2 regions of the Paraburkholderia sp. DD10 genome follow, and region 2 is predicted to be linked to the other one. Evidence: predicted binding sites of a transcription regulator. Region 2 holds the regulator's gene; the other holds the start of a gene.
What was found. The regulator FNR, encoded in region 2, switches genes on or off when oxygen is low (the NO sensors DNR and NnrR bind a similar motif). The targets are predictions, from matches to a motif close to TTGATNNNNATCAA.

Region 1: the regulator FNR is predicted to act here: its motif matches at 1,910-1,923, upstream of hemN (oxygen-independent coproporphyrinogen III oxidase).

Annotation. Positions count from the first base shown of each region.
Region 1 covers NZ_CP185393.1:991,338-994,761, forward strand. The annotation lists gene ACOCG7_RS19915 (HU family DNA-binding protein) at 1-175, shown strand, start outside; tRNA gene ACOCG7_RS19920 (tRNA-Val) at 238-313, shown strand; gene ACOCG7_RS19925 (uracil-DNA glycosylase family protein) at 677-1,276, shown strand; gene ACOCG7_RS19930 (DUF488 domain-containing protein) at 1,331-1,726, shown strand; gene hemN (oxygen-independent coproporphyrinogen III oxidase) at 1,977-3,424, shown strand, end outside.
Region 2 covers NZ_CP185393.1:1,239,422-1,242,845, forward strand. The annotation lists gene ACOCG7_RS20960 (response regulator) at 1-541, shown strand, start outside; gene ACOCG7_RS20965 (response regulator) at 780-1,211, shown strand; gene fnr (fumarate/nitrate reduction transcriptional regulator Fnr) at 1,204-1,998, shown strand; gene ACOCG7_RS20975 (zinc-dependent alcohol dehydrogenase family protein) at 2,083-3,069, opposite strand; gene ACOCG7_RS20980 (DUF1488 domain-containing protein) at 3,169-3,424, opposite strand, start outside.

The sequences.
Region 1 (3,424 bases), 250 kb from region 2:
AGGTACGTTGAAGAAGGGCGGTTCAGTGACGTTGGTCGGTTTCGGCACCTTCGCGGTCGGTAAGCGTACGGCGCGCACAGGGCGCAATCCGCGCACCGGTGACGCCATCAAGATAAAGGCAGCCAAGGTTCCCAAATTTAGGCCTGGCAAAGCCCTAAAGGATGCGCTAAACTAGCGGGCTCGCTGCTTGAGGTTTTGTAAAATCAGGCAGCCTACGGAAGTAATGAATAGCGAAGCGGGTGCTTAGCTCAGTTGGTAGAGCGGCGCCCTTACAAGGCGTAGGTCGGGAGTTCGAGCCTCTCAGCACCCACCACCGTTTCGCGATTCGCGCCGATCAGGTCGCGATCCTATCCGCTGCAGTACTCTAAAACCCGCGTGGCTATTGGCTCCGCGGGTTTTTTGTCGTCGCTGGATCTCGCGATGGTCCGTTGAATGCCGGCGCGGACCACGCCGATAGCGGAGTCGATTCCCGTCACGATGAATGATCCCGATGATGATCGTTGCATCGACCATATCGAATACTTACGGCCGCGGGCTCGACGATATGCGATCAGATCCGGCATCAGCGGGTGTGACCGGGCGTCTCCAGTCCGCAGCATCGCTGCGGCGTATGCTACTGCAATACGCGTGGCAAACACCATGCATGACGCCAATCTGGAAATGACGTGGCCGCACAATGAACAAAGACTCGTGTTCCTCGCTCGATTCGCTTCTGGCTGACGTGCGTGCCTGCCGGGCATGTGCGCCGCACTTGCCGCTCGGTCCTCGCCCGATCGTGCGAGCCGGGGCCGACGCGCGCATTCTGATCGTCGGACAGGCGCCGGGCGCGCGCGTGCACGCATCGGGCATTCCGTGGGATGACGCGAGCGGCGACCGTCTTCGAAACTGGCTCGGAATCGACGCCGCCACATTTCACGACGAGTCGCGCTTCGCGATCATTCCGATGGGATTCTGTTATCCGGGACGAGGCAACGGCGGTGACAAACCGCCGCGTCGCGAGTGTGCGCAACTCTGGCTGGACAGTCTGCTGGGAAAACTGCCGGACATTCAATTGACGTTGCTCATCGGCCAGTATGCGCAACGGCATTTTCTCGGCGCCCGCCGCAAGGCTTCGCTGACTGAAACGGTCAGGGCATGGCCCGAATACGCGCCGGCGTTCGTTCCGCTACCGCACCCGTCGCCACGCAACCAGCCGTGGTTTCAACGGCACGCGTGGTTCGAAAGCGAAGCGCTTCCGATGTTGCGCGAGAGAATCGCGCAACTCATAGGAACATGACCTGAGACGAGCCGGGTAATCTGTATGGACACACCTATTCGAACGGAGCAAGGAATGCCGCATTCGAACCGCGACGGGTTGAGGATTTTCATCAAGAGGGCGTATGAGGATGCGGCGCAGGATGATGGCTATCGCGTCCTCGTGGATCGGCTCTGGCCTCGCGGTCGCAGCAAGGAGAGATTGGCGCTCGACCAATGGGCGCGCGACATCGCGCCAAGCGCCGCCTTGTGCGAATGGTTCGGACACAAGCCGGAGCGATGGGAAGTCTTCCAGCAACGCTATCGGCACGAACTCGATGCTGAGGAACTTCGAGGACGCATGCGGTCGCTCCTGGCTGATGCGAAGGGACAACCCATTACGCTGGTGTACGGCGCGAAGGACGAGGAGCATAACCAGGCCATCGTGCTGCGAGACGTCCTCGCGCATTTCGCGGCGGAATCAAACCGCTAAACCTTTCGGATCCACCACGTATGCGCGGGCGGCACGCTTGCACGCAAGCTGTAGTCCGTGGAGTCTGTAAGTCGCATAACGTACCTATAAAGTAGGCCAGTTCCATATCTTCGTCCGCCTCGCGCTTCCACACGACAGCGGCGATGACGAGTGGAGCAGCAGCGTTGCCGGAACCGCCCTTCGCTGACATAAATCAAGGCTGTCCAGATTCAAGACCGGACAATCAGGCAACGATTGCCGCACATGCCGTATGTGCGGATATATTCCCGTCAACAGGAATCGATATGCCACAACCTCCAGAGAGGGGGATGCTCCCGTGAATGCGCCGCTGCCCCTTGCCGGCTCCGCCCTCGACATCGAGATCTCCGAAACGCTGATTCGCCGGTTTGACAATCTGGGTCCGCGTTACACGTCCTACCCGACGGCTGACCGGTTCGCGAGCGATTTCGACGAGCGGTCCTACCGAACGTACCTGGGCGAACGAGCCGAGGCCGCCAGCAATCCGCCGCTGTCGATCTACGTGCACCTGCCGTTTTGCGAGTCGCTGTGTTACTTCTGCGCCTGCAACAAGATCATCACCCGCGACCACGGCAGGGCGGTGGAATATCTGCGCTATCTCGGCCGGGAGATGGATCTGGTCGTGCCGCATCTGGGCCGCGACCGCCGCACGCAGCAATTGCATCTAGGTGGAGGTACACCGACGTTTTTCAGTCTCGCGGAACTCGCGCAGCTAATGGATATGCTGCGAGGCCATTTCGATTTCGCACCGGAGGCCGAACTCGGTGTGGAAATCGACCCCCGCACCGTGGATGGCGCCACGCTGTCCGCATTGGCCGCTCTCGGGTTCAACCGCACGAGCTTCGGCGTGCAGGATTTCGATCCTGCGGTCCAGCAGGCGGTGAATCGCATCCAGCCGCTCGGCATGGTGGAGAAGGCGCTGGCCGCAAGCCGCGATGCGGGCTTCCAGTCGGTGAATGTCGATCTCATCTATGGCCTGCCGCGACAGTCGCTTGCGAGTTTCAATAGCACGCTCGACCATATCATTCGTTTGTCGCCGGACCGTATCGCGCTGTACAACTATGCGCACCTGCCACAACGGTTCAAGGCGCAACGGCTGATAGTCGATAGCGAGTTGCCCTCGGCGGAAGAGCGTTTGGGCATATTCGCCCTGTCCACGCGGCAGCTCCTCGAGGCCGGATATGTTTACATCGGCCTCGATCATTTTGCAAAGCCGGAAGACGAACTGAGTCGCGCGCTACAAAACAAAAGCTTGCATCGCAATTTCCAGGGCTATACCACCAGGGCGGAATGCGATCTGATCGGTTTTGGCGTATCCGCTATCGGGAAGGTCGGCAGTTCCTACAGCCAGTCGACGCGCTCTCTGCAAACGTACTATCAGCATCTGGAAGAAGGACGATTGCCCGTTGAAAAAGGATGGGCGCTGAGCCCCGACGATCTTCTGCGCCGGGAAGTCATCATGACGCTGATGTGCAGCATGCCGCTAGACTTCGACCGGATCAATCGGGTTCACGGAATCGATTTTGCCCAGTATTTTTCGCATGAACTGGCGAGGCTGCAACCCTACGAGGAAGCCGGACTGTTGAAAACGGATGCGCATGGAATCTCGGTTACGGCAAAAGGACGTCTGTTCGTGCGCGCCATTGGAATGGTGTTTGACCGGTATCTCGGCCAGCCGAC
Region 2 (3,424 bases):
CCCGAGCACCGTCGCGCTGATCCGCGAGCGGGCCGCCGACGTGCTGGTGCTCGATCTGTCCATGCCCGGCCGCAACGGCGTCGAGTTGATCAAGCAGATCAAGGAAGAAAAGCCGACGCTGCGCATTCTCGTGCTGACCATGCACGCCGAGCAGCAATACGCGGTGCGCGCGTTCAAGGCCGGCGCGTCCGGTTATCTGACGAAAGAAAGCGCGAGCGCCGAGCTGGTGGCCGCCGTGACCAAGGTCGCCGCGGGCGGTGTCTACGTGAGCCTCGCGATGGCCGAGCGGTTCGCGCAGAGCCTGAACGAACCCACCGATCTGCTGCCGCATCAGCGTCTGTCCGATCGGGAATTCGACGTGTTGAAGCGCATCGCCACCGGTCAGACGATCACCGAGATCGCGGCCGAACTGTGCGTGAGCGCCAAGACCGTGAGCACCTATAAGACGCGCATCCTCGAGAAAATGCAGATGCCGCACGACGCCGCGCTGGTGCGCTATGCGATGCGTCACAAGCTGGTCAGCGACGAGGACGACATCTAAACGCCCGCGTGACTCGCATCGGCTTGCGGGTCACAACGCGCACGGACCCCGCCGCCGCGCGTTTTCGCTCCTGCCGCCCATCGCGACCCACCGCGCACTCCGCGCACTTAGCGCACTCGCCGATCCCCGCTCCGCTCCACCCGCTGTAGGAAACGCCCTACAGCGCCTCCCTCTCGCCTACTCGAAGTTCATTCGACGCCGATTTCATTTAGATACGGCGCGACCGATACTTCGAGCCATGAACTCAAGCACTGACCACCCCGCCCTGCGCGTCTTTCTCGTCGACGATGCCGCATTGGTGCGGCACCGTATCGCCGCGCTGTTCGGCGCGCTCGACGGCGTCGAGATCGTCGGCGAAGCCGAGGAGCCCGGCGCGGCATTCGCGGGCATCGCCGCCGGCGCGGCCGATCTGGTCGTGACGGAACTGCATCTGAACGGCGGCACCGGCATGGAGTTGCTCGCGTTGCTTGCCCAACGCATGCCGCATGTGATCGTCATGGTGCTGACGAACCGTTCAGGCGCCTGGTTCCGGCGCGCATGCCTCGCGAGCGGCGCTCACTACTTTTTCGACAAGACCAGCGAATTCAATCTAGCGCGCAACGCGATCCAGCGGATCGCCGGCGAACATCGCGCGCGCACCCTTCCTCAACCTGGAGCACATCATGTCTGACGTTGCCGTCTATTCCGTCACGTCGCCCTCGCTTAAGATCCGGCAAGCCTCGCCCGCTCCCGCTCCCGCAGCCGAGCCGGCAACCGCACGGGCGCCGCGCAACGACGCGGTACGTTGCACGGCCTGCTCGATGCGCTCCATCTGCATGCCGCAAGGGCTGACATCCGAGGAATTGCAACGGATGGAATCGCTCATCTGCCCGTCCCGGACCATCAAGCAGGGCGAGACCCTCTACCGCGCGAACGATTCGTTTCAGAGCATCTATGCGGTACGCGCCGGCTCGTTCAAGACGGTCGTCATGCATCGCGACGGCCGCGAGCAGGTGACCGGTTTTCATCTCGCCGGCGACTCGCTGGGACTGGACGGGGTGTGCTCCGGCCACCATAGTTGCGACGCCGTGGCGCTCGAGGACAGCAAGGTCTGCATCATCCCGTTCCATCTGCTCGAAGCCATGTGCCGCGAGGTCAAGGCCGTCCAGCAGCACCTGCACCGGATGATGGGCGGCGAGATCGTGCGCGAATCGTCACAGATGCTGCTGCTCGGCACCATGTCCGCCGACCAGCGGGTGGCGACGTTCCTGCTGAACATGTCGGACCGCCTGCGGCTGCGCGGGTATTCGCCGGCGGAATTTCATCTGCGCATGACGCGCGAGGAAATCGGCAGCTACCTGGGCATCAAGCTCGAAACGGTGAGCCGGATGCTCTCCAGGTTCCAGCGCGACGGACTGGTCGACATACGCGGCAAGGATATCCGGATCGTGGATCACGCGGGCCTCGTGCGGGTGTGATTCCGGGGTTGATCCGCAGTGCGGTTTTCGCCCGAACGCACCGCAAAACGCGGGGCGACGCGGACCACGCCCGAACCGCTCACGCTAGCGAATGCTGAGCACGGCCGCGCCCGTCAGTCTGCCGTCACGCAGGTCGCTCAGCGCGCGGTTGGCATCCGTCAGCGGATAAGTCGTCGTTTCGATCGTGAGGCGCGTCTCGTGCGCGATGCGCATGAAGGCGAGCCCGTCGTCGCGCGTCAGATTGGCGACCGACACCACGCGCCGCTCGCCCCACAGGAACGCGTACGGGAACGACGGAATATCGCTCATGTGAATTCCGCCGCACACCACCACACCGCCTTTCGCCACCGCTTGCAGGGCTTGCGGAACAAGCGCGCCGACCGGCGCGAACAGCAACGCGGCATCCAGTTCGTCGGGCGGCGTCTCATCGCTGCCGCCCGCCCAGGCCGCGCCGAGACGCAGCGCGAGTTGCCGGGCCGCATCGTCGCCCGGACGCGTCAACGCGTACACCGTGCGCTGCTGATGACGCGCGACCTGCGCGACGATATGCGCCGCCGCGCCGAAACCGTAGATGCCGATCCGCCGCGCGTCGCCCGCCATGCTCAAGGTGCGATAGCCGATCAGGCCGGCGCACAGCAGCGGCGCCGCCTCGATATCCGTGTAGTGCTCCGGCAGATGAAAGCAGTAGCGGCTGTCGGCGACGGTGCGCTCGGCGTAACCGCCGTCGATCGTATAACCGGTGAAGCCGGCCTCGTCGCAGAGATTTTCGCGCGCCGACAGGCAGTAGCGGCAATGCCCGCAGGTGCGGCCCACCCACGGCACCCCCACCCGGTCGCCGACGACGAAGCCCGTCACGCCCGCGCCGAGTTCGGCCACCGTGCCGACGATTTCATGGCCCGGAATCACGGGCTGTTTTGGGTGCTCCAGCTCATGGTCGATCAGATGGAGATCGGTGCGGCACACGCCGCAGGTATGAACATCGATCAGGATCTGCCCAGGGCCTGGCGTCGGATCAGGCATATCCCGCTCACGCAGCGACGACGCGCTGCCGTCGAATACCATCGCACGCATCAGAGTCTCCTCGAACCGGGGCGGCCGGCGCATCGAAACGCATCGAAACGCATCCGAACGCATTGAAACAGGCCGCGCGCCCGGCCGCCTCACGCGAAGTCAGTCGCAAAAGCGGAAATACCCGCTGTGCATGAGCACCGGCTTGGCGCCGATTTCGTGCAGCAGTTGCGTTGCCGCGTGTTCGATCGGATGCCGGTTCGAGTCGAATGCGGCGATCAGATCGTCCTCACGCAGCGACGCGGCGCCGAAATGATCCTCGAGCGCTTCCGCGGTGATCGCGCACTGCACGCGCACGCCATCCACCTCGGCCGGAAACGCGACGACGAGATCGCGCGCGCAATATTCCGGACGTTCC